DNA from 3 places in the Bradyrhizobium sp. CIAT3101 genome. Region 3 is predicted to be linked to each of the others. Evidence: riboswitches for the same ligand, from Rfam matches in the RefSeq annotation. Region 3 holds a riboswitch; each other region holds the start of a gene.
What was found. A riboswitch is a leader RNA that binds a small molecule or an ion and turns the genes downstream of it on or off. The one in region 3 is predicted to bind glycine.
Positions count from the first base shown of each region.

Region 1 (10,655 bases), 4.3 Mb from region 3:
GGCCAGGCCTAGCAGATGAATCCGCAGAGTGTGAGTCCTTTGAGAGCTTTAAGTCGCTGTGCGAACCTGCAGGCGTTGACAAAGTCTAAGAGGTAGCTGCGGAACTCGGCGTGCGTCTCATAGTGGAAGCGCGTGAGACCGTGGCGTTCTCGGTCGTCTGTTCATGGGCTCGACCCGGCCAAGGTCGACGAACGACGCTGTGCTCCTGAAGGTCAGGAACGGCAGAGCCGGCCGCTCCTCACTATCTACGCGATCGTATTTTTCGATGCAATGCGCGTCAAAATTCGGGACGAGGACTGGTCAAGAACAAGGAGGTTATGTCGCGCTGCCGTACAACAGCGAGCGACGGCGCTATGGACGTATTCAGGCTCTGGATCGAGCAGACCGGAGGCGCGAAGTTTTGGCTGCAGGTCGTCAACGACTCAAGACACGCAGCGTCAACGACATCCTGGCGTTGTGGTCGACGGCTGGAGGGTTTCCCAGAAGCGAGGACCACGGTCTATCAGAAAACGCTGGTGCAACCCTGCATCGTACACCTGAGCCGCAACAGCCTCGCCTTGGTCTGACCGCCAGGCGATCCTGCCCTCGATTGAAGGCGATCTAGTTGGCCGAGTGCGCGGAAGCGGCGTTGCTGCGGCTTTTAGTCGATGCGGAATGGGGCAAGCCCTTCTGGAGTTGCCCCTGTTAGACCGGACACTCGGCTGGTTTGAGTGATGCAATGTACTCCCGCGGTGAGCGGTAGCCCAGCCGGGAGTGTGGGTGTTCTGAGATGTAATCTTCCATCCATTGGTCGATCCGCTGCAGCGCGGTGCTCGCGTCAGGGATCGGGTTCACACGAACATAGTCACGCTTGAAGGTCTCACGAACGCCTCGGCCATGCCGTTGCTCTGGGGCTTTCGACCGGCGTGAAGCAGGGCTCGAGGTTCAGGGCCGCGGCAATCTCAAGGGTGCGATAGGCGGCGAAGATCGATCCATTGTCGGTCAGCCATTGCACCTTGCGTGGAGCCCGGATGTCGGCGAACCGCTGCTCCACACAGTGGACCATCATGTCCCGGATCATCTCGCCGGAGATCCCGGCGGTTGTGGCCACCCAGCTGATGACCTCGCGGTCATGGCTGTCCAGGGCAAAGGCAACCCGCACGAACTCACCGTTCCAGCAGGTGAACTCCAGCGCGTCCGAACACCAACGCTCATTGGAGCGGCTTGTCATGATCGTTCCGTCATGCGCCCGCGGGAGGCGGCGCCCTGTATGCCGGGCCAGCAACAAGCCGCTCTTCTTCATGAGCCGGTAGACGCGCTTGGCGTTGACAGGGCCATGGCCGGCGGATCGCCGCTCGCGCTTGAGGAGCGCGGCGATCCGCCGGTATCCATAGCTCGGGCGGCTATCCACCAGGCGCCGGATATCAGACGTGAGCGCCGCATCCCCGGCGCGGGTCTGGGGACCATGCTTCGGACGCTTGCCACCCGCTCGCTCAACCAGGTTGGAACGCGCCACCCCGAGGGTCTCTGCGATCCGTTTCACGGGGTATCCTCCGGTGCCTGCGATCGCGACAGCAAGGTCGGTTTTTTTACCCGTGCAAGGTCAAGAGCCTCCTTGAGGATCTCGACCTCCATGGTCTTGCGGCCCAGCAGGCGTTCGAGGTCTCGAACCCGTTCCTCCAGCCGCCGGACCTCGGACGCGGCGACCACATCCTCGTCGGCCCGCACTGCTTCCTTGCCCCTTCACTCATTAGCCGTCTCCATCGGAAGACCAGGCTCGGGGAGAGCCCATAGCGACGAGCAACATAGCTGATCGACATGCCCGGTTGCAGCGTCTCGTTGACGACCAAGAGCTTCTGCTCCGTCGTAAACCGCCGCCGGCGGGCAACGCCGGTGATGATTTCCACCTTCGAAAACGTCTCGGACATAGGCGTACGCCTAGGACTAGGCCTAGCTCCTCCGGCTAACGCCGGTGTCCGGTTAAAACGGGGTGCAGTTCACCTTCCCCGCAATCAGCCAAATCTGGCACAATGCGGAGCAAGTGTGCCGTTTTTCGCGTTTGCGCCGGCCATTCGCTAAATGATCTACACCACCAATGCAGTCGAGGCGTCGGTGCAGTGACGATATCTGCGCCGGTGTAACTAACAGATTGGGGATCATCGGTGATGTACCCACCGAGCCCGTGATTGAGGGTATTCCTCGTAAGCATCGTCTCGTCCCCTCAGCGTTCGACTGGCAGGTCGAGTTCGGCGGCAAGTGCCTCCAGCGAATCGCCGATGATTGCGATCATCTCGCTGATCTGCTCCCGCGTGATGATCATCGGCGGCGCCACCATGAAATTGTCGCTCTCAATACCACCCTTGACTTTGCGACCATACATGATCAAGCCGCGTGCATAGGCTAGGTCGAGTAGGCGCTGCGTCACCCGGTGGGCTGGGTTGATCGGCGTCAGCGTTTCGGGATTAGCTACCATTTCAGCGCCGAGAAGTAGGCCCTTGCCACGCACGTCGGCGATAAAGGGGAAGCGCTTTTGTAGCGCCTTTAATTCGCCAATCAGCACATCGCCCATTGCGGCGGCGTTGGCGATGAGGTCGAGCCTGTCCATTTCGCTGAGCACGGCAAGACCAGCAGCGCAGGCAAGCGGATTGCCGGCATAAGTGTGGCTGTGCTGGAAGCCCCCAGAGCCAAGCAGCGGCTCGACCAGCCACATTGGTGCGGCCAGCGCGCCGAGCGGCGCGTAACCCGAGCCAAGTCCTTTTGATAGCGCGACAATATCGGGCCTGGAACTCCAGTGGTCGCCTCCAAGGAATTTACCAGTACGCCCAGCGCCGCTCACAACCTCGTCATGGATGAGCAGGATGCCATAGCAATCGCAGATCTCGCGGATACGCACATAGTAACTGTCAGGCGCGACAAGGGCTGCCGTAGCGGCTCCGCCGATGGGTTCCATGATGAAAGCGAGCACGTTTTCGGGGCCCTCGGTGAGGATTTTTTCCTCAAGTATGTTGGCATAACGTAACCCGCGCTGTTCCATCGAAAGGTTGTCGCGGTCGCGCCAGGCGGCCGGCGCCGGCACGGTCGGCATCACGCGCATAATAGGCGTGAAAGTTTCGGCAAGTGCATCGTCGCCGGTAACAGAAAGCGAGCCAAGGGTGGCCCCGTGAAAGGATGGAAAACGGGTGATCACTTTCCAGCGCTTGGGCTGGCCGGTTGCGACTGCCCACTGCCGCGCCAGCTTGATACAGGATTCGGTGGCTTCCGAGCCGCCGGATACGAAGAAGATGCGATCCATGCCCTCGGGAAGCTTACGCGCCAATTTCCGTGCCAGTTCTTCCGCGGGCTCGTTCTCGAAGTGCAGCCGATAAGCGAAGGTGGTCTTGTCCATCTGCCGCTTCATGACTTCGAGCACGGTTTTGTTTGAATGGCCGATATTGACGACCATAGGTCCGCTCGATCCATCGATGAAGCGGCGACCGTCCTTAGTCCAAAAATAGATACCTTCGGCGCGGTCGACGACCGGCCGGCGCAGATTGGAGAGATAGAACAGATGGGACGGCGGTCGCGCGTTAGTGTCATGTGAGCGCTGAAGCAATCGTGGCATGTCGGCGTTTCGATCGGGCAACTTCACGCATCCTGGCAGCATCGAAGGCTAGTCGATACCAATCTAGAGCGTTCTTCGCACCTCTCATTGCTGGTAGGAATTATGCTCTCCATCTTTGCGTCTGGAGAAACAGGCGTAAGTACCTGCGTTTCAGTTGCGCGCCGAGGCGCCGCGGCTCGCTCTGCGGCGCCTGTCACGAGGAGATCAAGTTTTTAAATCAATACAAGGCGCCAAGGATTAAGGCCTCTGGCTCAGTTGAGTGGCATCTGGCCCTTGCCGGCGGCATCTCGCAGGGAGTGACTACGGAATGAGAGAGCGCACCCGGCTCGCTAGACGAACGCGCGCACGAAAATTCAAGAAAGATTACCGGGCGCGCGGTCTGAATATTTGATCGCGCGTAACCGCTTAGAGCACAAAAGCGAAGGAAACTTGCAGCGTTTTTAACTCGCACTGCGCGACGAAAAAGGGCGCTAGTGAGGCGTGCTGTCCAAGCCAACGTCTCTCGTTGGTTAGCGTTTGGAAGCTCATCGACCGAATCATCCAGCTCGCTCGCGCCATCAAGCGCCCACGATGAGCGGTGGGTGTTAGTAGCCTGGAGGTGATGCTACTTAGTCGAAAGTTGCACGCGCCAATGCGCGAAGACCTGCGCTCGTTTCATAACGGGTACCGCGACACCTCGCCCGGCTTGCTGATGGAGCAGGTAGGCGGGGTCCGGTGGGTGAGACACTCAATCCTCGGACGGAGCCTCAATTGGAATAGCAAATCCTGCTTTTACCCGGTCCATGACCACCATGGTCTTGAAGCCCTTGATATCGGGGTTCTCACGGAAAAATCGCCGCGTGAACTGCTCATAGTCGTCCATGGTGCGTGCGGTTATGTATAGGACAAAGTCAGCATCGCCTGTGACGTAAAACCCATTGACGACTTCAGCGGATGACTTGATCGCCTTTTTAAACCTGTCGATGATGTCCGAGCGCTCTCGTTCCAATGTCACCAGCACTAGCATCTGAATAGGTCTTCCGACCGCCTTGGCCGAAACGATCGAAACGTCAGCCTCGATAATGCCGTCCGACCGAAGCCTCTTTAGCCTGCGTTGACAGGCGGTAGCGGAAAGCCCGGCCAGTTCGCCAATCGTCTCGGATGTGAGACGGTTATTCTTTTGCACGATCTCCAGGATGTGAGCGTCGATTCGGTCGTACCTCATAACAAGCTCCAGGCTTAAGAGGAGATCCTGCAAAAGATCGCCAACTTCCGCAGAAAAACATCTAAAATCAGACAAATGTCGTCGAAAACGCTCTTTATGACATCAGTATCGTCGATCTAACGGCAATTACAAGAAATATGCTGCATGGCTTGTAAAATGCCCTTCGAAACGCCCTTCGTCCCGTAATGCAGACTTCTCTAAGATAAGCGTCAGCTGGGCGCACAGCAGGCGTCGCTCCGCAGCAGTTGGGGAGTCGACGAGACTTGAGCTTGGCGATGCATCTCGGTGTTTCGGGACGACGTGTCGTTGGATCGGGTTGGTTTTACGCTCGGGTGGGCGGGGCGGAACGGCTTTGGCGCGCTCGATTCGCTCCGCGCAAAGCTGCGTCCTGCCCCTAAATGCCACGGCACTTCACGGTGTGTGCTGCGTACGCCTTGCTAAGAAATGACGTCGTTCATGCGGCCCCATCTGGTCGGCGTCAATTCGGGAACGGTCGCAACAACTGCGTCATACAAGGCTTTCGGAAGCAACGTACCAAGTGGTCCACAGGGGCTTACCTAAGCAATGAATTGCGGGAAGCACGTCGCCCGGTACTGAAGGTCGCATCATCCTTCGAGAGCGACTGCAAAATCCGCTTCGGCGCTGTCAATCGACATGCTCCCGCCCCGATATCGGCGGGAGCATGGACCAGGACCCACTCAACAGGATCAGGGCACGGATTCGCTCAGCCGAGTATTGCTGCGATCTGCGGCAATGACATCAGCGATCATTTCAGCTGTGACAGCGGATAATGTCCAACCGAGATGGCCATGGCCGGTGTTGTAGAAGATATTCGAGCGTTTGCCTCGGCCAACCCGCGGCATCATGCTAGGTGTCATAGGACGCAAGCCCGCCCATGGCACCACCTGCGCGGTGGATACATCCGGGAACGATCGCTCCACCCACCGTATCAGGGGCTTAATTCGGTCCCAGCGGATATCGCGGTTTTCGCCATTAAATTCGGCGGTCCCGGCGACCCGGAAGCGATCCTCTCCTAACCGGCTGGTCACGATCTTGGTAGCCTCGTCCAGGAGGCTGACACGAGGCGCAGCCTTTTGGCTCGTTTCGTCTCCCAGCTCTACCGTGATGGAATAGCCCTTGACGGGATAAATGTTTATGTTGTCCCCCAGCATTGAAGCAATGCGGCGGCTGCCGACTCCCGCGCAAACCACTGCGCGTTCGGCATTGAGTTCTTCCTTCAACGAACCTCGTTTCCAGTGTACGACCACACCGTCTCGATCGGACCGAATGCCGCAGATATCTGCATCAAAGACGAAGCGTACGCCCCCTCGCTCGCAAGCCGCAGCGAGGCCGCGCGTGAACTTGTGAATGTCGCCGGTTGAGTCAGACGGGGTAAAGAAGCCACCATAATACTGATCGCGCAGAGCTGGCTCTATTGCAAGCATTTCAGAGGGCGTCACGGGACGGCGATCCAATCCGCCTTTGAGCAGCAACTGATTCACGCGAGAGGCCGCATCGAAGTCGGACTTGCTCGAATAAACGTGCAAAATTCCTCGCCGCTCCAAGTCGAAATCGATGCTCTCCCGATCGGCTAGCTCAAAAAGATGCTTGCGAGCAGCTATCGCTAGCTTCGTCGTTTCGATCGTGTTGTGGCGGTAGTTTCGAATCTGGCTTACGAACTCTGCCAGCCAAGTATATTTGTGAAAACTGGGCCTTGGGTTCAGCAACAGTGGTGCGTCTTTGCGCAGCATCCACCTCAAGCCTTTTACGATCGTTGCGACGTTATTCCAGACCTCGGCATTGCTTGCCGATAATTGGCCGCCGTTCGCAAACGAAGTGTCCATCGCCGGATAGCGCTGGCGATCAAAGACTGTCACCGAATAGCCGCGGCGGGCCAGGGCATAGGCAGTTGTAACTCCGGTAATACCGGATCCAATAATGACGATCGTGCTCATCGTGCGCTCCAAGACAGGGTTGAACGAACGGTGAAATGGCTTCGCCATGTCTCCGTCCCCAAATCTGTCCGTGCACCTGAGAGCTTTCTCCGCAATCCGCGTGGATTACGGTCCCCTTCGGTGGGTGCTGACCGGCACCTCTCTCCAGATCGTCCTCGGTGTGCGGTCCTGGGCCTGAGAGTTTCCTTGGGGAGTTGCTCCGTCGGCGGTGATACGCCTTTGCAGGCTTATCGCGCTCTCCCGCACACCATCATCAGACACGATGACAGTCTCAGACGCACTCACTCCCTGTCAAGCCGCGATGAATCGTCGGATCCAAAAATCGGCGGCGTAAGCGGCAACTCGATGTTTGCCCAAGCTCCCCACCAAGATTAGCAGGTGGCTTATTGCCAGGTACTATGCTGATCTCGCTTTTTGAGGATTGCATTCGCTGGATGTCCCAGTGGTTTCCATCGAGCTATCCGCGGCTAGCGCAGAAATACTGCGGGATCCTGAAAAGAACGCACAATGTTTGCGTGGCGACGCTCTAATAAATATGCGGTGGTGTAGGACCCTACAAAGCTAGTGCCTTTCATGCATCTCTTTCAAAGTCGAGCCAAAATGGAGGCCTGCACGCCTGAGGCGATCGCTATGCTCGATGAGGGGCTCTTCACACCACTTTCGTCGACGTCTGTGGCATATGGCGGCAGGATTCGACCTTGTTCGTCGCGCAACCAGGTTAAGTTCGTTGCTGGTCCGGCGATCCGCTGCCGCGTTTTTCGTTTCGCGCGATTTCCAGTCCATGCTCCGCCAAACATGCCGGCCGCAACAGGGCCCAGTTTGCGGGTGGCGCTGCTGTGACGCTATTCGGGCTTGAGTTAATCGCCTCCCGCGCGCTCGCTCTCGCCCTGCAAGCTCGCAGTTCCGGGCGAAGAGCAGGGTGTTTTCCGACAAAATCGAAAAGACGACGGCGCCAAGTTGAAGATAGACGTCCCACGCTCTCGATCTGCTTAGAACTCGGCGGAGGACCTCGATGAGACATGCCGTCTTTGTCTTCTGCGTCGATGGAGAAAAGGACCCGGTCGCGGGGCACGTTCTGGATGCTCTCAAGGCGGATTGCGCTCTAGTTCCAACGAGTTTTGAAGTCGATGGGCACTCCGTCCGCGAAGTTGCTGGCTTGCATGATGCCAGAATTTCGATCGTGGCCACGAACGAGGTCGTAAGTAACGACTATGCGCGCTACGCGCCAATGTTCAATGATCGGTTCGGTGATGCCAACGTTATTGGCATCGTGAACTGGCACGAGGGCGCCAATGCGCCAAACGCAATCTTCTCGGTTCAAACGACCGGCGATCTGGGCACGGGGACCTTCAGCGCGGTCGACCCTCGGATTACGCGGGGACTTCTTCTGGCGATCGAAGCCGAGCGGGTCGCTTCCGGTCTTGACCCCTATCGCACTTATCTCGAGGCGACTCATTGGTCGGGCGTCAAGGCTGGTGATGCTGGTACCCGTCTCGCTGACCTGCCACCTTCGGCTGTCGATGTCGAGATCGGAAGCTCGCCCGAAGATTGGGCACATCCTCTTGCAGCTCGAGTGCTGGCGCGATCCCTACTGCGAATTTTCGATCGTATTGAGGAACCGGTACATTCCGTGCTCTGCATCGGAGGTGTTCACTTCGAGCCGAGCTTCACGAACGCGGTATTGCAGTCGCGCGATCGACCCGCGATCGCGGCTAGTCACGTCCTACCAAACCACTGGCTCGTGTCGGACGGCTATGACCAGGAAAGCCGTTTGATCGACCTGCGAGCTTGCGTGCGATCCATTGTAGGCGGAATTCAAAGCATCGTTCACCACGACAAGCTGAAAGCTCCTTACAAAGGTCTTGTTCGCCTGCTCGCAGAGGAGCTCGGTATTCCGATGCTTTCGCATAAAAAACTGCGCGCGGCTGTTCCGAAGGATATTGTCGAATGAGCGCGCGAGGGCGGCCATCTGCTGTCGAGCCGGCATATAAATTGTCGGTTGTCCTGCGATTGACGTGTTTCTCTGGAGAAGAGCGATGAACGGTATGGGGATGGATTCGATTAGGACCATTCAGTATGATCCCTTTCCCTGGATCGAATACGAGGGTCGCGTCGAGCGCGCGCGGCGTTTGATGAAACAGCATGCCATTGACGCGCTTCTGGCGACGTCCGAACACAATTTGCGATATTTCATTGGTGAGCCTAGTACGACCCCGCAGCAGACGACCCGGCCGCGATTTCTTCTCATTCTTTCGTCAGCTGACCCCGTTGCAATCGTCCCGGAGGGAATTGACCAGTTTTACAGAGACACGACCTGGGTAAAAAATTGCCGGAGCTGGCCTAGCCCAAATCCGAAAGATGAGGGTGTGTCCGCCCTTGCACGAGCGGTGTGTGAATTACTGCCGGAGCACGCTAGGATCGGCGTAGAGCTTGGCGCGGAGAGTAGGCTTGGCTTCCCCGCGGGAGATTTCTTGCGTGTAGCCGACGCGATCAAGCCTCGAACGTTCGTCGACGCATCGGATCCGATTCTCACCCCCTTGCGAATGATCAAGTCTCCGCTTGAAGTCGGCAGAATTGGAACCGTATGTGGCCTTGTGTCGGACGCATTTGAAGGGCTCGCAACAAAGCTACGCCTTGGAATGACGGAACGCGAGGCCTGTCGCCAGTTCGAATTCGAATGTTTCAGTCGCGGTGTCGAGAAGACAAGCAAGATAGTGGGTGTTTCTGGCCGCGGGGGATACACGCGTCCTTACGGTGTTCCGACCGACAAATTTCTGTCGGATGGAGACCTACTGTTTATTGATGCCGGCTGCCTGTTCGATTTTTATTGGAGCGATTTCGATCGACACTTTGCTTTCGGTGCGCCTGATCCGCACACCCAGGATGCCTATCAGGTCGTTTGGGATGCCACCGAAGCGGGAATTGCGGCCGCTAAACCTGGCATTCCGATCTCTGATGTCTGGAGCGCAATGTCAGCCGTACTAAATGGCTCAAACAATCGCGGTAAAGCCACCAACATCGGCCGAATGGGACACTCCATGGGCTTATGGATGCCGGAGTTACCGTCGGTCCAACCGGACGACAAGACAATACTAAAGCCAGGCATGATCGTTAATATTGAACCGAGCACCTCATATCCCTCATATTTTGACGGATCACCGAAGCTGATGCTGCATGAAGAGGTGGTTGTCGTGACCGAAACTGGCTCGCAGTTGCTCACGTCTCGTGCTCCGCGAAAAATGCCAGTAGTGGCCATATAACAAATAAGAAGAAGAGCATGGCAGAAGGGAAGGGCATGCCGAGCTCTCGCCGTAGGCCTGAAGCGGTCATGACGTCTCACTGGCGTTTTAGCTCTGTGTCTCAATGGCCGCACGAGAGTGTGGGATATCAGCGAGCCGGCCTAAGAGACTACGGCAAGTTGGAATTCACGAGTAGAGTGCAGAAGCCCACACGGTGTGTGCCCAATAGATGCGACGTCCTGCCATGACGTCTCTACATTTTGCTTATGGCGTGCTCCATTACAAAAATTTCAGAATGCGAGCGACTACAGCAAAAATTGCGCGGGGCCGCTTCACGCGTACGCACCGAGACTCCGCCGCGCGCTCGAACGGTGCTGTATCATAATGGATTCGGATTTTAAGGTCTGACATGCATAGTGTTGATCAGTTTCGTGATTTGCAGGGAGAGGTAACGGCGTGGCGCCGCTATCTTCACGAAAATCCCGAGCTTGACTTTCAGGTACACAATACGGCGAGGTTCGTCGCCGAGAAGCTCGCCTCGTTCGGTATCAATCACATCGAAACGGGGATAGCTGAAACCGGCATCGTTGCATTGATTCAAGGGAAGGGTGGACACGGTCCTACCATTGGATTGAGGGCCGACATGGATGCGCTGCCGATCCTCGAAGCCTCAAACA
Region 1 is NZ_CP121634.1:8,553,054-8,563,708, reverse strand. Features, by position in the region: partial or broken gene QA645_RS39860 (IS3 family transposase) at 685-1,907, opposite strand; gene QA645_RS39855 (aspartate aminotransferase family protein) at 2,201-3,580, opposite strand; gene QA645_RS39850 (Lrp/AsnC family transcriptional regulator) at 4,308-4,784, opposite strand; gene QA645_RS39845 (D-amino acid dehydrogenase) at 5,492-6,739, opposite strand; glycine riboswitch at 6,802-6,889, opposite strand; glycine riboswitch at 6,893-6,992, opposite strand; gene QA645_RS39840 (D-aminoacyl-tRNA deacylase) at 7,752-8,690, shown strand; gene QA645_RS39835 (Xaa-Pro peptidase family protein) at 8,776-9,999, shown strand; gene QA645_RS39830 (M20 aminoacylase family protein) at 10,388-10,655, shown strand, end outside.
Region 1: another riboswitch for glycine. It lies ahead of QA645_RS39845 (D-amino acid dehydrogenase); the one in region 3 lies ahead of QA645_RS16355 (D-amino acid dehydrogenase).

Region 2 (10,655 bases), 160 kb from region 3:
GCAGTCGCCTCATCGAGCAGCGAGGCGTTGGCGACATCGAGCCCGGTGAGGTCGCAGATCATGGTCTGGAAGTTGAACAGCGCCTCCAGCCGGCCCTGGCTGATCTCGGGCTGGTAGGGCGTATATGCCGTGTACCAGGCGGGGTTTTCGAGGATGTTGCGCTGGATCACCGCGGGCAGGATCGTGCCCGAATAGCCCTGGCCGATCAGCGAGGTGAAAACCTGGTTCTGCCGCGCGAGCTCGGCCATATGCGCGATCGCCTCGGTCTCGCTCAGCGGCTTGCCGAGATCGAGCGGCGCGGCCTGCCGGATCGAGGCGGGCAGCGTCTCTGCCATCAGTGCGTCGACGCTCTTGGCGTTGACGGTCTCGAGCATTGCGGTGACATCGCGCGCCGAGGGGCCGATGTGGCGGCGTGCGAAGGGAGTGGTCTCGCCATTGGATTTGCGGTGCGCGGTCATCATGGGTCCTCGCTTAGATTTCGCTGTCGCCGTCATGCCCCGCGAAGGCGGGGCATCCAGTACACGCAAGCGTCACAGCTTGAACCGAGAAGCTGCGGCGTACTGGATCGCCCGCCTGCGCGGGCGATGACACCGAATATGAGGTCAGAGTTCGCTTCATCTCACGCCGTATGCGCCTTGTAGGCGGCTTCATCCATGAGGCCGCCGAGCTCGCTCTTGTCGGCAATCTTGATCTTGAAGAACCAGGCTTTGCTTTGTGCATCCGAGTTCACCAGCGCTGGCTCGGCGGCGAGTTCGGCGTTGGTCTCGAGCACCTCGCCGGAGATCGGCGCGTAAACGTCGGAGGCGGCCTTGACCGATTCCACGACGGCGGCGGCTTCCGCCTTCTTCAGGGTGCGGCCGACCTTGGGCAATTCGACGAACACGACGTCGCCGAGCTGCGACTGCGCGTAATCCGTGATGCCGACGGTTGCGACATCGCCGTCGATCGCGAGCCATTCGTGGTCGGTGGTGTACAGCGTCGTGGTCATTTTCTGAAGTCCTCAGCGTTTGTAGGTGTTTTTCACGAACGGCATGGCGGCGACGGTGAGCGGCAGACGTTGCCCGCGCACCTCGGCGAAGAGTTTTGTATCGAGCGCGCTTGAGGCAGTGGGCACGTAGCCCATCGCCACCGGCGCATTCAGGCTCGGGCCGAAGCCGCCTGAGGTGACCTTGCCGATCGGCTCGCCGCCCTCGCTATCGGCAAACAACAGCGCGCCTTCGCGCACCGGCGCGCGGCCCTCCGTGCGCAGGCCGACGCGGCGGCGGGCTGCGCCGTGATCGAAATGCGCGAGGATCTTGTCGGCACCAGGAAAACCGCCGGCGCGGGCGCCGCCGGTGCGGCGGCTCTTCTGCACCGACCATTCAAGTGCGGCCTCGACCGGCGTCGTCTCGGTATCGATGTCGTGGCCATAGAGACAGAGCCCGGCTTCCAGCCGCAGGCTGTCGCGGGCACCAAGGCCGATCGGCATCACATCGGAGTTGTCCAGCAATGTCTTGGCGAGGCGCTCGGCATTGCTAGCTGCCACCGAGATCTCAAAACCGTCCTCGCCGGTGTAGCCCGAGCGCGAGACGAAACAGGGGAGGCCGGCAACCTCGTGCGGGCCGGCATCCATGAACTTCATGGCGGGCGCTGCTGCACATAATTTCGCCAGCGCTGACTCGGCCTTCGGGCCCTGCAACGCGATCAGCGCGCGATCGGCAAGCGAATCGATGATGCAGGCGTCGGAGAGATTCGCGCGCAGATGCGCCTCGTCCTCGGCCTTGCAGGCGGCGTTGACGACCAGGAACAGGTGATCGCCGAAATTGGCGACCATCAGATCGTCCAGAAGCCCGCCATCGGCATTGGTGAACTGGGCGTAGCGCTGCCGTCCCGGCGCAATCGCCACAATATCCTGCGGCACCAGCCGCTCCAGCGCGCGGGCGGCGTCCTCGACCCTGCCGGATTTCGGCCGAAGGGCGATCTGGCCCATGTGGGAGACGTCGAACAGGCCGGCGGAGGAGCGGGTCTGAAGGTGCTCCTTCAGGACGCCTGCGGGGTACTGCACGGGCATGTCGTAGCCCGCGAACGGCACCATCTTGCCGCCAAGCGTCACATGAAGGTCGTGGAGGGGGGTACGTTTCAGGGAGTCTTTGTCGTCACGCACGGACATCGCAGGGGTCCTCGGCGGTTCCCCGGGGACGATTCCCCGGAAGCAACCAGTCGAAGCCCCATCTGTCGCTGTGCCTGAGAGTATTATCCCGTCGGCGGACGCAGTCCGGGCTTCAAGCCCGTCGGCGCCTCTTTCCAGATGTCGTCAAAGCCACGCGGTCCTTTTGCCTGAGAGTTTCCGGGGCGGTTGCTCCTTCGGCGCCGGCAATGAAGCCGGTCTCTCCCGACGTGGCCGTACGATACAGATGGGTACAGACCACAGCCCGGCCAAGCCTGTCAACGCGCACCTGGCGGCTTTCCAACGGGATTGCGCGACTGCGGCAACCCTCTGATCTTTCTGCACAGTTTCTGGACAGCGAAGCTGGCCTTGTCTAAAAGCGCTTTGGCCCGCAGATATCAGCCCAAATCACCGGTTTGGATGGCAGGAAAGCGGGTCCAAGCACACCCGATTGGATGAACATGAGCGGCGTCAACGAGATCAGGTCGACCTTTCTGAACTTCTTTGCCGAGAACGGCCACGAGATCGTGTCGTCCTCGCCATTGGTGCCGCGCAACGATCCGACGTTGATGTTCACCAATGCCGGCATGGTGCAGTTCAAGAACGTCTTCACCGGCGTCGAGAAGCGGCCCTATCAGCGCGCCACCACGTCGCAGAAATGCGTGCGCGCCGGCGGCAAGCACAACGACCTCGACAATGTCGGCTACACCGCGCGCCATCTCACCTTCTTCGAAATGCTCGGCAACTTCTCGTTCGGCGACTATTTCAAGGAGCGCGCGATCGAGCTGGCCTGGAAGCTGATCACGAAAGAATACGGGCTCAAGAAGGACAAGCTGCTCGTCACCGTCTATCACACCGACGACGAGGCGGCCGGACTCTGGAAGAAGATCGCCGGCTTCTCCGACGACCGCATCATCCGCATCCCGACCTCGGATAATTTCTGGGCGATGGGCGACACCGGCCCATGCGGCCCGTGCTCGGAAATCTTCATCGACCGCGGCGACCATATCTGGGGCGGCCCTCCCGGCTCGCCGGAAGAGGACGGCGATCGCTTCCTCGAATTCTGGAATCTCGTGTTCATGCAATACGAGCAGGTGACGAAGGAGCAGCGCGTTGATCTGCCGCGTCCCTCGATCGACACCGGCATGGGCCTCGAGCGCATGGCCAGCGTCATGCAGGGCGTCGACAGCGTGTTCGAGACCGATCTGTTCCGTCATCTGATTGACGCGACGTCGTCGGCGCTGGGCAGCGGACCGAACGAGCAGACCGTCGCCTCGTTCCGCGTCATCGCCGACCATCTGCGCTCCTCGGCCTTCCTGGTCGCGGACGGCGTGTTGCCGTCGAACGAAGGCCGCGGCTACGTGCTGCGCCGGATCATGCGCCGCGCGATGCGCCATGCGCAGCTGTTAGGGGCCAAGGAGCCGCTGATGCATCGCCTGGTCTGGGCGCTGGTCCGCGAGATGGGCCAGGCCTATCCCGATCTGATGCGCGCAGAAAACCTGATCGAGGAGACGCTGCGGCTGGAAGAGACCCGCTTCCGCAAGACTCTGTCGCGCGGCTTGGCCATCCTGGATGAGAAGAGCGCGGGCCTGAAGAAGGGCGACATGTTCGACGGCGACGTCGCCTTCACGCTGTACGACACCTATGGTTTTCCGCTCGACCTGACGCAGGACGCGCTGAAGTCGCGCGGCATCGGCGTCGACCAGGCCTCGTTCACCGACGCGATGGAGCGGCAGAAAGCCAAGGCGCGCGAATCCTGGAAGGGCTCTGGCGAAGCGGCATCCGAAGCGATCTGGTTCCCGCTGCGCGAGAAGCTCGGGGCCACCGAATTTCTGGGCTACGAGACCGAGAGCGCCGAAGGCGTGGTGTCTGCGCTGGTGAAGGACGGCGCTGAGGTTGCCAGCCTCAAGGCCGGCGACACCGGTGCGCTGCTGCTGAACCAGACGCCGTTCTATGCGGAGTCCGGCGGCCAGGTCGGCGACACCGGCGTGCTGACGGGCGAGGGCGGCATCAAATTCCGCGTCACCGACACGCAGAAGAAGCTCGGCGATTTCTTCGTTCACGTCGGCACGCTGGAGAGCGGCGAGCTGAAGGTCGGCGCCGCGCTGCAGCTCGAGGTCGATCATTCCAGGCGCTCGTCGATCCGCGCGCATCACTCGGCGACGCATCTCATCCATGAGGCGCTGCGCCAGGTGCTCGGCGATCACATCGCCCAGCGCGGCTCGATGGTGGCGCCGGATCGTCTGCGCTTCGACTTCGTTCATCCGAAGCCGATCACGGCGGAAGAGCTCGCGCGTGTCGAGGATATCGCCAACGACGTGGTGCTGGAGAACGACGAGGTCACCACCCGCGTCATGGGCGTCGACGAGGCCCGCGAGGCCGGTGCGCGTGCGCTGTTCGGCGAGAAGTATGGCGACGAGGTTCGCGTCGTCTCGATGGGCAAGACCGCGCGCGAGCGCGGCACCAACGCGCTCGGCTGGTCGGTCGAGCTCTGCGGCGGCACCCATGTGCGGCGCACCGGCGATATCGGCCTGATCACGCTGACCGGCGAGAGCGCGGTGGCCTCGGGCGTGCGCCGCATCGAGGCGTTGACCGGCAACTACGCGCGCCGCCACGCCAACGAGACCATGGCGCTGGCGAAGAACGCGGCGAGCGAGCTGCGCACCTCGATCGACGACGTTCCGGCGCGCATCACCGCGCTGATGGAGGAGCGCAAGAAGCTCGAGCGCGAGCTCTCGGATGCCCGCAAGAAGCTGGCGATGGGCGGCGGCGCGTCTGCCGGTGATGGCGCAGCCGCGGGCGTGCGCGACGTCGGCGGCGTCAAGCTGATGGCGCGCGCGGTCGAGGGCATCGAGATGAAAGATCTCAAGAGCCTCGCCGACGACGGCAAGAAGCAGATCGGCTCCGGCGTGGTCGCCATCGTCGGCGTCACCGAGGACGGCAAGGCCGGCGTTGTGGTCGGCGTCACCGCCGATCTCACCGCGCGCTTCAATGCGGTCAATCTGGTGAAGATCGCCTCCGAAGCGCTCGGCGGCAAGGGCGGCGGCGGCCGTCCCGACATGGCGCAGGCCGGTGGCCCCGACGGCGGCAAGGCGACCGAGGCGTTGGCTGCGATCGAAAAAGCCATCCTCGAACAAAAAGCGGCAGGCGCTTAAAGGCAGATGGGCCTCGTTCCGCGAGGGCGTGGCCTGCGCGATCCCGATCTGAGGGATCGCCTCTACGAATTGCTGGAGCACGATCCCCTGGCCTATTCGGCGGGATCGCGCTTCATCCAGATCATCATCGGCGTCATCGTGCTCGATGTCCTCGCGATGATCCTGGCCTCGGTGCCGGAGCTGGATGCGCGATACGGTGCGCTGTTCTCCGGGATCAAGATCCTCTGCGTCATCGTGTTCGCGCTGGAATATGCCGCGCGGCTCTGGACGGTGGCGGGCCATACGCCGCGCAATCGCTCGCCGCTCGCCGACCGGCTCGGCTATGCCTTCTCGGCGCTCGGCATCATCGACCTCATGGCATTCCTGCCTGCCGCGATCGTGCTGGTGATGGGGCGGCACGCAACCCTGGCCGCGCTCGGCGTGCTGCCGTTCTTCAAGTTGATCCGATATTCGCCGGCGATGCGCTCGCTGCTCGCCGCCGTGCATGCCGAGCGGCGGGCGCTGATCGGCTGCCTCGTCATCCTGACCGGCGCGGTCTTGACGTTCGCCTCGCTGCTCTACGCCGTCGAGCGCGACGTGCAGCCGACCAAGCTCGGCACCATTCCGGACGCGATGTGGTGGGCGATCGTGACGCTCGGCACCGTCGGCTATGGCGACGTCGTGCCGGTGACGGCGCTCGGCAAGATCATCTCGGTCCTCACCATCATCAGCGGCTTCGCCATGATCGCACTGCCGGTCGCGATCATTTCCACCGCCTTCGCCGAAGAGGTGAAGCGGCGCGATTTCGTCGTGACCTGGGGCATGCTCGCCCGCGTGCCGCTGTTCTCGCATCTCGCGGCCGGCGAAATCGCCGACATCATGCGGCTGCTCCGCGCGCGCACCATCGAGCAGGGCGAGGTGCTGGTGCGGCGGGGCGATGCGGCCTCGTCGATGTATTTCATCACCGCCGGCGAGGTCGAGATCGCGCTGCCGAGCCAGCAGGTGCGGCTCGGCGACGGCACGTTTTTCGGCGAGATCGCGCTGCTGCACAAGACGAAACGCAGCGGCACGGTGACGGCGACGCGCAAGACGCGGCTCTTGCTGCTCGACGCCCAGGATTTTCACGCCCTGATCGCGCGCATGCCGACGCTCGCCGCCCACGTCCACGAGACGGCGCGCGCGCGGCTGGAGGAGACCGGCGATCTCGCCGCCGCCGAGCTCGCGCAGGCCCAGCGCGAGGGCACCGACCGCTGAGCGGTCAGCCCTTCTTCAGGAAGACGTACTCGGCCGAGTAGGGCGCGCTTTTGAACTCGCCGGCCTTGTCGCAAGGACCCTCGAGCTTGCCGCCATGGGTGTTGATGCGCTGAACGGTGGTGACCGGCGTCAACACGCCGCTGCCGCGGCGGGAGGCGACCTCGAGCTTCAGCCAGGGAATATCGGCCGCCGTTGCGCCCGGAGCATTGCCAATCGCCTTGCCCACGACGGCGCTGCCGTCGGCGTGCTCCCAGTTCGGCCCCGCATAGTGGCGGCCGATGGTCTTGCCCTCCGAGAGCAGCGTCGCGATCGGCTCGCGGAAAGCCCAGGCGAGCTTGCCGTCGGTGCCGGCCTTGCACTCATAGACCTGCGCGCCCTCGGCGTGGACGCTGAGCACGACGCTCTCGCCGGCGGCGGCGATGGCCTCGGGCAGCGTCTCGGCGGCGGAGGCGGGCGCGGCCATGGCGGCGAGCAGCAGCAGGCAGGGGGCAACAAACTTGGTCGACATGGTCGTATCTCTCCGCGGGAGGGCTCTCAAAAAACGAACGGGCCGCGTGTGAGACGCGGCCCGGGATGATGTCTGGCCCAGTCGGGCGAAAATGCGGATGGCAGCTTAGGCCGCCAGCGCCTTCACAAGGTTGTCAGCGACCTTGTCGAGGAAGCCGGTGGTCGAGAGCCAGCGCTGGTCGGCGCCGACCAGGAGCGCGAGGTCCTTGGTCATGTAGCCTTCCTCGACGGTGTCGACGCAGACCTTCTCCAGCGTGGCCGCGAACTTCGCGAGCGCCGGATTGTTGTCGAGCTTGGCGCGGTGCGACAGGCCACGGGTCCAGGCGAAGATCGACGCGATCGAGTTGGTCGAGGTCTCCTTGCCCTTCTGGTGCTCGCGGTAGTGGCGGGTCACCGTGCCGTGGGCGGCTTCGGCTTCCACCGTCTTGCCATCGGGGGTGAGCAGCACCGAGGTCATCAGGCCGAGCGAGCCGTAGCCCTGGGCCACGGTGTCGGACTGCACGTCGCCGTCGTAGTTCTTACAGGCCCAGACGTAGCCGCCGGACCACTTCAGCGCCGAGGCGACCATGTCGTCGATCAGGCGGTGCTCGTAGGTCAGGCCCTTGGCGTCGAACTCCTTCTTGAACTCCTTGTCGAAGATCTCCTGGAAGATGTCCTTGAAGCGGCCGTCATAGACCTTCAGAATCGTGTTCTTGGTCGACAGGTACACCGGGTAGCCGCGCAGCAGGCCGTAGTTGAAGGAGGCGCGGGCGAAGTCGATGATGGAGTCGTCGAGATTGTACATCTCCATGGCGACGCCGGCGCCCGGAGCCTTGAACACTTCCTTCTCGATCACGGTGCCGTCCTCGCCGACGAACTTCAGCGAGAGGGTGCCCTTGCCCGGGAACTTGATGTCGGTGGCGCGGTACTGGTCGCCATAGGCGTGGCGGCCGATGATGATCGGCTTGGTCCAGCCGGGAACCAGGCGCGGCACGTTCTTGCAGATGATCGGCTCGCGGAAGATCACGCCGCCGAGGATGTTGCGGATGGTGCCGTTCGGCGACTTCCACATCTGCTTGAGGTTGAACTCCTTCACCCGGGCCTCGTCCGGGGTGATGGTGGCGCACTTGACGCCGACGCCGACCTTCTTGATCGCCTCGGCGGCGTCGATGGTCACCTGATCGTTGGTGTGGTCGCGGTACTCCATGCCCAGGTCGAAATACTGCAGCTCGACATCCAGGAACGGGTTGATCAGCTTGTCCTTGATGTACTGCCAGATGATCCGGGTCATCTCGTCGCCATCGAGCTCGACGACGGGATTGGATACCTTGATTTTTGCCATGATCGGAGAAGCCTTCTTGGGAACTGGAGGAAATCTCCCGCGCTATAGCACCGCCCGAGGGCGGGCGGAAGCGGAGCGGTTATGCACTTTCAGCCCATCTTTTCGCCGAGAACCGCCATTCCCTGAGGTCGGAATGACGGCCCTCGCACCTTGTTTGGGCACCGATCCCCGGAGCGAACCGGCGCCCTCCGAGAACGCTTCTAAAAGGCGGCCTGGGTGGCGGTGCCGGCCACGATGTACCAGGTCACGAACAGGCCGGAGATCAGGGCGCCCGGCAGGCTCGATCCGGTCCGTCGCCAGGTGAAGGTCGCGATCACGGCGACGATCGCGAGCAGCGGCACGAACTGGATGGCGACGATGGTCGAGAGCGGCACGAAGCCGGGATCGGGGAGCGGGTTGAACAGCTTTCCGGTCAGCCAGAGCGTGCCGTATTGCAGGACCAGCAGCACGATGAAGCCGAACGTCAGCGCCAGGATATTGGTCAGATAAAGCGCGAGCCGCGGCGCCTCCATGGTCGAGAAATTCCGGTGCAGCACGTGCAGCGCCACGACGAAAAACGCCGTGAACGGAATCAGGTAGATCAGGAAGATCACAAACTGCTTCTGGTTCATCAGCTTCAGGGCGATGATCCAGAATCGGAAGTCGATCTTGAAGGCGAGGTCGGCGAGCCACAGCGCGGCATAGCCGACGGCGACGGAGACAACCGCGATCGCGAGCGACTGGCCGAGCAGCCCGGTCCGCCCCTTGCGCTTCGGGGCGAAGCCCATCAGCGCCAGCGTGATCAGGCCGTTGATGATGGCCCAGACCAGGATCTGGTTCGTGATGCCCTGCGGCAGGTACGCCGACGGCGTCACGAAGCTGCCGCCCAGTGCAAAGGCCGGGTAGTAGGTCAGCGCCGGAATGAAGGCGGACAGGATGAAAGCTGCGGTCCAGCGCCGGCCGGCGGCGGCGTGATGCGGCGGCATGGTGCCGTCGGGGACCGCGGGCAGGCGGAGGCGGGCGAACATCTGCGCTTCGAGCAGGCCGTCGAACGTGCCGATCAACAGCGCGACGAAACCAACAAACGCGATCAGCGTGCCGAGCTCCTTGCGGAACCAGATCTGGTCGTCGGCCGGCCGCGGCGTGCCGCCCTGCAGCGTCTTGGCGAACCAGTCGAGGCTGTAGCTGATCGCCTCATGCGAGATGTGTTCGGCCGGGTGCGTGATCGCAGGCGTGTAAAGCACCCGGGCGGTCCCGGCCGTTGGGTCGCCATAGACCTTGCCCGGCTCGACCGGCCCCTGCGTGCCGAACATCGCCCACAGCTTGGGGCTCTTGGTGACATCGCGGGCGAGATCGACACCCCACATCAACGTGGAGAATTCTTCGTACTGGGCGAACACCAGCGCCACATTGCGCGGCCAACTGGGGGTGCCGTCGGCCGCGAACGGTTTGCCGGTCGAGGAGCCCTCGAGCACCATCGACTTGTAGTCGTTCGGCATCGCGGTGGCCGCGGCCAGCACAGTCCAGCCGCCCATCGAGTGACCCTCAAGGCCGATATTGGCCTTGTCGACGATGTCGAGGCTGCGGAGATAGGCGAGGCCGTCAGGGCCGCCGAAGCCGTTGGCGAAGGCGGGTGGATCGCTATAGCCATGGCCGGTCTGGTCCAGCGCCAGCACGACATAGCCGCGGCGGGCGAATTCGATGGCGAAGCCATCCTGGGTCTCGCGCGAATTGATGTAGCCGTGGACGGCGAGGATGCCGGGTGCCGGGGTCTGTGCGGTGGCATTTTGGGGGATGTAGAGCAGGGCACTCATGGTGTTGCCCTTGGCGCCCTTGAACCTGACATCCTGGATCCGGATGCCGCCTGATGTCTGCGTCAGATGGGCGATGAGGCCGCCCGCCACGATCAGGACCAGTCCCAGAAGCGCCAATTTCCATCGGCTCAGCATCGCCATCCCCCCACTCAATCGTTGCTTCAGCTCAGGCCTTTCGGCTTCGCTTTGGTTGTGGTTGATAGCCATATCCGAAAGCAATGCGCGCGCAAGCCGAGCGGTGAAATCGTCCCCAATTGAGGTGCGATTGCGGTTTCGCAAACGCCGCTAACCCTGTTATCTCCCTTGAGAAATTGCGCCGCGCGGAAGGCGGGCGGGCGGCGTGGATGAAGGTTTGGATCAGGGTCTTCGGACAGACGTTCAAGCTCTTCGGAAGCCGAAAGCTGAAGCAGAAAGTGGATTGAGATGTCCGGCACCGACAAGACCAAGGCAGGGCTCGCACTCGACGGCCCCATCGTGATCCTGGTCGAACCGCAGCTCGG
Region 2 is NZ_CP121634.1:3,331,040-3,341,694, forward strand. Features, by position in the region: gene gcvP (aminomethyl-transferring glycine dehydrogenase) at 1-458, opposite strand, end outside; gene gcvH (glycine cleavage system protein GcvH) at 620-988, opposite strand; gene gcvT (glycine cleavage system aminomethyltransferase GcvT) at 1,001-2,149, opposite strand; glycine riboswitch at 2,296-2,384, opposite strand; gene alaS (alanine--tRNA ligase) at 2,608-5,301, shown strand; gene QA645_RS15565 (cyclic nucleotide-gated ion channel) at 5,308-6,534, shown strand; gene QA645_RS15570 (DUF3455 domain-containing protein) at 6,539-7,042, opposite strand; gene QA645_RS15575 (NADP-dependent isocitrate dehydrogenase) at 7,148-8,362, opposite strand; gene QA645_RS15580 (alpha/beta fold hydrolase) at 8,563-10,290, opposite strand; gene QA645_RS15585 (TrmJ/YjtD family RNA methyltransferase) at 10,579-10,655, shown strand, end outside.
Region 2: another riboswitch for glycine. It lies ahead of gcvT (glycine cleavage system aminomethyltransferase GcvT); the one in region 3 lies ahead of QA645_RS16355 (D-amino acid dehydrogenase).

Region 3 (10,655 bases):
GAGCGCGGTGAGGACCGGCAGAGCGATGGTGCCGATGGCAACGTAGAAGAGAAGCCGAAGGCTCGGGCTCATCGCGACGAAGTCGGCCGGGAACTGCTTGAGGCGCGTGCCCGCGATGAGCACCCAGAGCACGGCCGCGACGCTGATGGCCGCGACCAATCCCAGCAGGAAATTCGTCACGTCGTCGAGCGAGCTGACGGCATTGCCGTTGGCATGGTTCAGCGCGTAGGTGAAGGTCGATGCCCCCGTGGTCGCGAGCCAGTAGATGTGCGGCGACAACACCGCGAGTCCCGTGACGACCGAGATCCACGGCGACGCGGAGGTGAAATAGGCGCGCCGCGCCGGGTGCGCCAGCGCGGCGAATGCAAAGCTCGTGAGCAGGAAGATCGAGTAATATTTTCCGACCATGGCGAGCGCCGCGGTGCATCCAAGCGCGACCGCCCACACGGCGGACCTGGTCTCGAACGCGCGCAGAAAGCACCATGTGGCGAGCGGCCAGGTCGCGAGCAGCACGGCGTTGGCGTTGAAGCGCTGGGCGTGGAATTGATAGGCCGGCGTCAGCATCAGCAGCAGCAGCACCAGGATGCGCTTGTGCCCGGTCACGAATTGCCGCGCGACGCAATCGACGAAGACCAGCGCGAGGCCGGCGTTCACCATCGCCATCAGTTGCAGCGACCAGTCGCTGACCGGGAAGACGGCGGTCCAGCTGGCGGCGATCCAGCCCATCAGCGGCGGATGCTTGTGATAGCCGAAGGCGAAGTGCCGCCCCAGCGTCCAGGCTTCGAGCGTATCGGGATGCAGGCCGCCGCCGGCATAGGCGATGGCGAGATACAGCGTCCAGACCGCAACGAAGCACGCAATGAGAAGCGGCACGGCCCAGCCGGCCTCCACGCCGTCGAGCCAGCGCAGCAGCGGCCGCCGCCAGCGCGCCGGCGCGCGATCCGACCGTTCGGCCATCGCCTGGAGTGCAAAATCGATCGGCACGGGAATCAGATCAACAGATTCAAAACGATGGAAGGGAAAGTGATACTCGAAGACGAGCCATCTATTTCAGTTTGGAAACAAATAGCAATCATTGGAGTCTGGAAGACTTAAAAGCTCCCCGGCTTTCACCTCCACGGGGACCGCCAGAAGACACCGGCGCCGCTGATCACGGTGGCGCCGCGTGCTGATCGGCACCAAAGGTGCAGGAAGCACCCTCGCCCGGTTCCGGCGTGCCTCACTCGGACTTGTCGATGTTCCAGAACACCGGGGTCGCCGGGCCGTCGATGACGCCGCTCAGCGACTTGCGCCATGCGCTCGGCGACTGATACTGGCCGAGCGGTATGTACAGCACCTGGTCGTAGGCTTCCTGCTGGATCTCGGCCGCGATCTTCTTCTGCTCGTCAAGCGAGGCGGCGCGGACGAAGGCGTCCTTCAACTGTTCCACCTTGGCGTCCTCCGGCCAGCCGAACCAGCCGCCCTTCGTGCCCTGCCCACCGACGGCGATGTTGGAAATCGGGTTCGAGGCGTCGGCGCTGACAAAGTTTGTGACGAACATGTTCCAGCCGCCCTCCTTCGGAGGCTTCTGGCTGGCGCGCCGGCTTACCACCGTCTGCCAATCGGTGGCCTGCAAATCAACCTTGAAGCCGGCATCGCGTAGGTGCTGGGCCATGACGATCGGTTGAGCCTTCAGCGTCACGACGTCGCCCGGCGCCATGAGCACGACCGGTGTGCCGTCGTAGCCGGACTCGGCGAGCGCCTTTCTGGCTGCAGCCATGTCGCCGCCCTTCGCAAGGACCTCACCGCCAATCTCCGTCGCGAACGGCGTGTCGCAGATGAAGGCCGCAGCGCACGTCTTGTAGTATTTGGGATTGCCGATCAGAGCATCGAGCACGTCCTTCTGGTTGACCGCCAGGAATGCTGCGCGACGAACCTTGACGTTGTCGAATGGCGGATGGAGGAAATTCATCCGCGCACCAGTCTGGAATCCGAACTTGTTCAGGATATCGACCTTGAGGTCCTTGTCGGCCTCAATGGTGGGCAACATTTCGATGGCAGGCACTTCCATGAAATCGATGTCGCCCGACTGCAGCGCGTTCAACGCCGTCTGCGCGTCCGGCATGGTGATCCATTCGACGCGGTCGACCTTCACCACCTTGCCGCCGGCCGTCCAGCTCGGCGGCTCCTTGCGTGGTACGTAATCAGTGTTTTTGACATAGACCGACTTCACGCCCGGCTGGAATTCAGTCGGAACGAATTTGAAGGGGCCGGAGCCGATCTGCTCGGGAATCTGCTTGTCCACCGGGGTATCGGCCAGACGCTTCGGCATCATGAAAGCGACGCGCGAGGACGGCTTACCGATCGCGTCCAGCACCAGCGCATAAGGCTCCTTCAGCTTCAGCGTGATGGTCTTGGGGTCAGTCGCCTCGAGACTCGCAGTGAACAGCATCATCTGCTGCCCCATGCTGTCGACAGCGGCCCAGCGCTTCAGCGAGGCGACGCAGTCTTCCGCCGTCACCGGCGTACCGTCATGCCACTTCAGGCCATCGCGCAGCGTAAAGGTGTAGGTCAGCTTGTCATCGGAGATTGTCCAGTCCGCCATCTGCGGCTGGATCTTGAAGTTGGAATCCGTCGCGATCAGCGTGTCGTAGACCATGTAGCCATGGTCACGCGCGATATAGGCGCTGGTGAAAATCGGATCGAGGATGCGCAGATCCGAATGCATCACCGCGGTAATGGTCTTGCCCGCGGCAAGAACCGGCGTGGCCAGTGCCGAAAGCGCCAAGACTGAAAGCGCGGAGACTGAAAGCGCCGAGACCGAAAGCGCAACTCTGGAGGCGAACGCACGACGCAAATGTCGGAACATTGAAGCTCTCCTGGAAAGCGGCGCCGCTGACGACAGCGGCGCCGCTTGATGATCGGGACCAAAGGCGCGAGACGCGCCTTGGTTTGACTTGGCCTTGTTTGACTTGGCCTTACTCGGACTTGTCGATGTTCCAGAAGATCGGCGTCGCCGGGCCGTCGAGCACGCCGGACAGCGACTTCCGCCACGCGCTCGGCGCCAGGTACTGACCAAGCGGGATGTAGATCACCTGGTCATAGGCTTCCTTCTGGATCTCGGTCGCGATCTTCTTCTGATCGTCGAGCGAGGCCGCGCGGACGAAGTCGTCCTTCAGCTTCTCGATCTTGGCGTCTTCCGCCCAACCGAACCAGCCGCCCTTCTTGCCCTGGCCGCCGATCGAGAGATTGGAGATCGGGTTGGACACGTCGGCGCTAACCCAGTTGGTGAAGAACATGTTCCAGCCGCCCTCCTTCGGGGGCTTCTGGCTGGCTCTGCGGCTCACCACCGTCTGCCAGTCCGTCGCCTGCGCATCGACCTTGAAGCCGGCTTCGCGCAGCAGCTGCACCGCGACGGTCGGCTGCGCCTTCAGCGTGACGACATCGCCGGGCACCATGACCACGACGGGCGTGCCGTCATAGCCGGACTCGGCGAGCGCCTTCTTGGCTTCCGCCATGCCACTGCCCTTGACCAGCGTCTCGGAACCGACGTCGGTCGCGAACGGCGTATCGCAGATGAAGAAGGCGCCGCAGATCTTGTAGTACTTCGGGTTGCCGACCAGCGCGTCGAGCACGTCCTTCTGGTTCATCGCCAGGAAGGCGGCGCGGCGGATCTTCGGATTGTCGAAGGGCGGATAGAGGAAGTTCATGCGACCGAGCGTCTGGTAGCCGAACTTGTTGAGCGTCTCGACCTTGAGGTCGGAATTGCCTTCAAGCACGGGGAGCAGATCCCACGGCGGCACTTCCATGAAGTCGATGTCGCCCGACTGCAGCGCGTTCACCGCGGTCTGCGAGTCCGGCATGGTGATCCACTCGACGCGATCGACCTTCACCACCTTGCCGCCGGCGGTCCAGCTCGCCGGCTCCTTGCGCGGCACGTAGTCGGTGTTCTTGACGTAGACCGCCTTCACGCCGGGCTGGAATTCGCCCTGCACGAACTTGAACGGACCGGAACCGATCTGCTCGGGGATCTGCTTGTCCGGCGGCGTCTCGGCGAGGCGCTTCGGCATCATGAAGGGCACGCGCGAGGACGGCTTGCCGATCGAATCCAGCACCAGGCCGTAGGGTTCCTTCAGCTTCAGCGTGATGGTCTTGGCGTCGGTCGCCTCGATGCTGGCTGTGAAGGTCATCATCTGCTGGCCCATGCCGTCGACGGCGGCCCAGCGCTTCAGAGAGGCGACGCAATCCTCGGCGGTGACCGGCGTGCCGTCATGCCACTTCAGGCCGTCGCGCAGCGTGAAGGTGTAGGTGAGCTTGTCGTCGGAGATCTTCCAATCCGCCATCTGCGGCTGGATCTTGAAGTTCGCATCCGTCGTGATCAGCGTGTCGTAGACCATGTAGCCATGGTCACGCGTGATGTAGGCGGTGGTGAAGATCGGATCGATGATGCGCAGATCCGAATGCATCACCGCGGTGATGGTCTTGCCGGCCGCAAATACCGGCGATGCCATCGCCGTCGAGAGCGCGACGACCGACAGCGCGAGTGTGGAGGCGAACGCGCGTCGCCCCCGGCGCATCAAGCTCAACATAGAAAGTTTCTCCTGACGTGAAACTGTTCAAAGGCGGGTTATTGGTTGAGCATTCGGTTCGTTCCCTAGGCGAACTAACCTCATGCAATGCCTTTATCTTTCGAGACTTGCAGACAGTCTTGAGCGCGTCAATCCGGTTTCGGTGCAAGCCCTTGCGGCGCATGCACGGGCTCCACAAAGATCGGTTTGGCTCTACAACTCTCCCCGCTTGTCCTGCCCGCGCTGATGCAATGCGCATTCCATCTTTCGAAGCTTGAGAGACATTAAGATGAATCCAGCCAATCTTCCCTTCGATTCCGAGGCGATGCTCGAGGGCCTGCGCACCTGGGTGGAATGCGAAAGCCCGACCTGGGATGCGGGCGCGGTCAACCGCATGCTCGATATCGCAGCGCGGGATATGGCGATCATGGGTGCGACCATCGAGCGCATCGCCGGCCGTCAGGGCTTCGGCGGCGTCGTTCGCGCGCGCTTCCCGCATCCCAGGCAAGGCGAACCCGGCATCCTGATCGCCGGGCACATGGATACCGTCCACCCGGTCGGCACCATCGAGAAGCTGAAATGGCGGCGCGAGGGCAACAAGTGCTACGGCCCCGGCATCTACGACATGAAGGGCGGCAACTATCTCTCGCTGGAAGCGATCCGGCAGCTGGCGCGCGCGGCCTTCACCACGCCGCTTCCGATCACCATCCTGTTCACGCCGGACGAGGAAGTCGGCACGCCCTCGACGCGCGACATCATCGAAGCGGAAGCCGCGCGCAACAAATATGTGCTGGTGCCCGAGCCTGGCCGCGCCGACAACGGCGTCACCACCGGACGTTACGCGATCGCGCGCTTCAATCTGGAAGCGACGGGGCGGCCGAGCCACGCCGGCGCGACCTTGTCGGCGGGACGCTCGGCGATCCGCGAGATGGCACGGCAGATTCTCGCGATCGACGCGATGACGACGGAGGACTGCACCTTCTCGGTCGGCGTCGTGCATGGTGGCCAATGGGTCAATTGCGTTGCCACGACTGCCACCGGCGAAGCGCTGTCTATGGCCAAGCGCCAGGCCGATCTCGACCGCGGCGTCGAACGGATGCTTGCGCTCTCGGGTACGGCGAATGATGTCTCCTTCAAGGTGACACGTGGCGTGACGCGGCCGGTGTGGGAGCCTGATGCCGGTACCATGGCGCTGTATGAAAAGGCGCGCGGCATCGCCAAATCTCTTGGCGCGGAATTACCGCATGCGAGCTCCGGCGGCGGCTCCGACGGCAACTTCACGGGCGCGATGGGCATCCCGACGCTCGACGGCCTCGGCGTGCGTGGCGGCAATGGCCACACGCTCGAAGAGTTCATCGAGGTCGATAGCCTGGTTGAACGCGGCCGCCTGATGGCGGGACTGCTGGCGACGCTCGACTAAAGTGAATCAACTTCGCACTGCACAATGCATTGGCAGTCGCGGATGAAATTTAGCCTTGTCTAAAAATGAGGCGCATCGTACTGCTCGATGGTCCACGCGACGATGCGGGAGAGATCGCAATGAAGGCATCCAGCTTTCATTGCGGCGCCGACGGAGCAACCGCCCCGGAAACTCTCAGGCAAAAGGACTGTATCGTCAGGACGATCTGGAGAGAGACGGCACGATCGACGTCGTGACGTCCACCGAAGGGGATAGTCTGCGCAGGTCTCGTGAGGTTCTGCCTCGTCGAGGTCCGTGCCGGATCAAGCTCTCAGGTAACCGTGACAGATGGGGCGCCGCCAACGGCTTTCGGGCCGGCGGTTAGCCTATCCTAACTCACGGGAGCCCCTGCTCAACATGACACATATCGCCATCATCGGCGCCGGCATCACCGGCGTGACGACCGCCTATGCCCTGCTCGAACGCGGCTACAAGGTCACGGTGCTCGACAAGCATCGCTACGCCGCGATGGAGACCTCGTTTGCGAACGGCGGACAGCTCTCCGCCAGCAATGCCGAGGTGTGGAACAGCACCGCGACGATCCTCAAAGGCCTGCGCTGGATGTTCCGGCGCGATGCGCCGCTCTTGATGAACCCGCGGCCGAACTGGCACAAATATTCGTGGATGAGCGAGTTCGTCGCCAATATCGGCAACTACCGCGCCAATACGATTTTGACGACGCGGCTCGCGATCGAAGCCCGCAAGCACCTGTTCGAGATCGCGACGCGCGAAGGCATCGACTTCGATCTCGAACGCCGCGGCATCCTCCACATCTATCACGACAAGAAGGGTTTTGAATCCGGCCTGCGCGTCAATGCGCTGCTGCAGGAAGGCGGACTCGATCGCCACCCGGTGACGCCGGAAGAAATCCGCACGATCGAGCCGACGCTGCGCAAGGATTATTACGGCGGCTTCTACACGCCGTCGGATGCCACCGGCGACATCCACAAGTTCACGCGCGGGCTGGCAGAGGCCTGCAAGCGGCGCGGCGCAACCTTCATCCATGAGGCCAATATCGATTCCATCGCGCAAGCTCGCGGCGGCTTCGTCATCGGCTGGGCCGATCTCAGCGCAAGCGACGCGGTCGCCTCCGCGCGCGGCATGCTGAAGGTCGATGGCGTCGTGGTCTGCGCCGGCGTTGCCAGCCGTCATTTCGCGGCGATGCTCGACGAGCGCGTCAATGTCTATCCGGTGAAGGGTTATTCGATCACCATCCAGCTCGACACTGCCGAGAGCCGCAATGCGACGCCGACCGTCAGCCTGCTCGACGAGGCCGCCAAGATCGTCACCAGCCGGCTCGGCGCCGATCGTTTTCGTGTGGCCGGCACGGCCGAGTTCAACGACTTCAACCGCGACATCCGCGCCGATCGCGTGCAGCCGCTGGTCGACTGGGTGCGCAGCAACTTTCCGGCGGTCGAGACGTCTCGCATCATTCCGTGGGCCGGGCTCAGGCCGATGATGCCGAACATGATGCCGGTGGTGCGCGCGGGCCGGATGCCCGGCGTGTTCTTTAACACCGGCCACGGCCATCTCGGCTGGACCTTGTCGGCCGCGACCGCGCAGATGATCGCCGGAACCATCGACGGCTGGCGCGGGCTCAACGCACCGCCAACCGTCCCCTCATTTCGGGGCGAACTTGGGGTTGAGCGCGAGATGCGTCGTGCATCCTGAGTGGTCGCAAATCGATGCGGGGCGGCCCCTTGCGACCGCCCTGCCCTTGGCACACAATTTGCCCCACGAGGACGGCTCTCCGGCCGGGTCTTCCAGCCCGAGAGACAGGCGCGCATGATAGACACGACCGAATCCACGGGCGCCTCTCGGCCCCCCACAATCTGCAGCCGGAGATAGGTGCATGCTAGGTTATCTCATTCGCCGCGTTCTGGCTGCGGTGCCCGTGATGGGCGTCGTGGCGCTGTTCGTGTTCCTGCTGCTGCGGCTGACGCCCGGCGACCCCGCCGCGATCCTCGCCGGCGACAATGCGACACCTGAACGGCTGGAGCGCATCCGCACCTCGCTCGGCCTCAATGAACCCCTGATCGTGCAGTTCGTCACCTGGGTCGGCAAGCTGCTGCACGGCGACCTCGGAACCTCCCTGATTTCCAACCTGCCGGTCATGAAGATGATCGGCCAGCGCGTCGAGCCGTCGATCTCGATCGCGCTGTCGACCATCATCCTCGCCGTCATCGTTGCGGTGCCGCTCGGCGTCATCGCGGCCTGGAAGCACGGCACCTGGATCGACCGTTTCGTGATGGGCCTGTCCGTGCTCGGCTTCTCGGTGCCGGTGTTCGTGGTCGGCTATGTCCTGATCGAGGTCTTTGCGATCGATTTGCGCTGGGTGCCGGTGCAGGGCTTCAAGAGCATCTCTGCCGGCTTCGGCGCGTTCTTCGAGCGCATCATCCTGCCGACCTGCGCGCTCTCCTTCATCTACATCGCGCTGATCGCGCGCATGACGCGCGCCGCGATGCTCGATGTGCTCGGCGAGGATTACGTGCGAACGGCGCGCGCCAAGGGCATCAACGAGGTCGCGGTGATGATGCGGCACGCGCTGCGGAACGCCGCCGTGCCCGTGATCACCGTGATCGGCACCGGCTTCGCGCTCCTGATCTCCGGCGTCGTCGTCACCGAGAGCGTGTTCAACATCCCCGGCATCGGCCGCCTCACCGTGGATGCGGTGCTGGCGCGCGACTATCCGGTGATCCAGGCGATGATCCTGCTGACGTCGCTGATCTACGTCGTCGTCAACCTCCTGATCGACGTCGCCTACACGCTGCTCGATCCCCGGATCCGGTACTGAGGCAAGGACAACAACAAGATGTCAGTCGATACCCTTCCCCAGTCGTCCATCCCGATCACGTCGCCGCTGCGGCCGCGTTTCGGCTTCCTCACCTCGACGCCGATCATCGCCACGGCGACGGTGTTGCTCGCGCTGATCGTGCTGATCTCGATCCTGGCGCCGTTGATCGCGCCGCACGATCCGATCCAGCTCGCGCCGTCGCAGCGGCTCAAGCCCGCGTCGGCGCAGTTCCTGCTCGGCACCGACGCCTACGGCCGCGACCTGCTGTCGCGCGTCATCTATGGCGGCCGCATTTCGCTCCTGATCGGCATCGGCTCGGCGATCCTCTCGATCGCCATCGGCCTTGTGATCGGTCTCGTCTCCGGCTTCTTCAAGCTGATCGATTCCGTCCTGATGCGCATCATGGACGGCCTGATGGCGATGCCGAGCATCCTGCTTGCAATCGCCGTGGTGTCGCTGTCCGGCGCGAGCATCTGGACGGTGCTGGTCGCGATCACGATCCCCGAAATCCCGCGCGTGGCACGCCTAGTGCGCTCGGTCGTCCTGTCGGCGCGTGAGGAGCCCTATGTGGAAGCCGCGATCTCGGTCGGCTCCTCGCTGCCGAAGATCATGTGGCGGCACCTGATGCCGAACACGATCGCGCCGCTGATCGTCCAGGGCACCTATGTCTGCGCGTCCGCGATCCTCACCGAGGCCATCCTCTCCTTCCTCGGCGCCGGCATCTCGCCGGAGACGCCGACCTGGGGCAACATCATGGCCGAGGGCCGCCAGTATTTTCAGCTCAAGCCGACCCTGATTTTCTGGCCGGGCCTGCTGCTCTCGATCGCCATCCTCAGCATCAACCTGATCGGCGACGCCGCCCGCGACGCACTCGATCCCCGCATGAAGCAGCGGGAGGGCAAATAATGACCGATCAAGTGATGACCAAAGACATCGTTCTCGACATCAACAACCTCGTCGTCTCCGTCGGCAAGAAGCCGGGCGGTGCGAAAATCATCGACGGCATCTCGATCCAGGTCCACCAGGGCGAGACGCTGTGCCTGGTCGGCGAAAGCGGCTCGGGCAAGTCGGTGACCTCGCTGACCACGATGGGCCTGCTGCCGAAGGGCACATTGGTTCCGACCAGTGGCAGCGTAAAACTCGTCGGCGAGGAGATCCTAACGGCGACTGATCGCCGCCTGCGCCAGCTGCGCGCGACGAAGATGGCGATGATCTTCCAGGAGCCGATGACCGCGCTCAATCCGGTCGTGCCGGTCGGCCGACAGATCGATGAAGTCTTGCGCGCCCACACCAAGCTCGACGCGAAGGCACGGAAGAAGCGCATCCTCGACATGATGGAGCAGGTCCACCTGCCTCAGGTCGAGCGCATCTTCGCCTCCTACCCGCATCGGCTCTCCGGCGGCCAGCGCCAGCGCATCATGATCGCGATGGCGCTGGTGCTGGAGCCGAAGCTGCTGATTGCGGATGAGCCGACCACCGCGCTCGACGTCACCACGCAGAAGCAGATCCTGTCCCTGATCCGCGAGCTCCAGCGCGATCATGGCACCGCCGTGCTGTTCATCACCCACGACATGGGCGTGGTCGCCGAGATCGCGGACCGCGTCGCGGTGATGCGGCAGGGTCGCCTGGTCGAGACCGGCCCGCTCGAAACCGTGCTGCGCAATCCCACGATGGAATACACCCGCAATTTGCTCGCTTCGGTGCCGAGCCTGGTGCCGCGGCCGCCGCGCGAGGAGAGCAAGGAACCGGTGGTGCTCGAGGCCAACGATCTCAGCAAGATCTACAAGGAGCGCGCGTTCTTCGGGAAAGGCCGCGAGGTCGTCGCCGCCGACAAGGTGACGCTGACGCTGCGCAA
Region 3 is NZ_CP121634.1:3,493,443-3,504,097, reverse strand. Features, by position in the region: gene QA645_RS16375 (glycosyltransferase family 39 protein) at 1-957, opposite strand, end outside; gene QA645_RS16370 (ABC transporter substrate-binding protein) at 1,220-2,848, opposite strand; gene QA645_RS16365 (ABC transporter substrate-binding protein) at 2,958-4,568, opposite strand; gene QA645_RS16360 (M20/M25/M40 family metallo-hydrolase) at 4,837-5,967, shown strand; glycine riboswitch at 6,063-6,167, shown strand; glycine riboswitch at 6,171-6,296, shown strand; gene QA645_RS16355 (D-amino acid dehydrogenase) at 6,364-7,677, shown strand; gene QA645_RS16350 (ABC transporter permease) at 7,859-8,800, shown strand; gene QA645_RS16345 (ABC transporter permease) at 8,819-9,706, shown strand; gene QA645_RS16340 (ABC transporter ATP-binding protein) at 9,721-10,655, shown strand, end outside.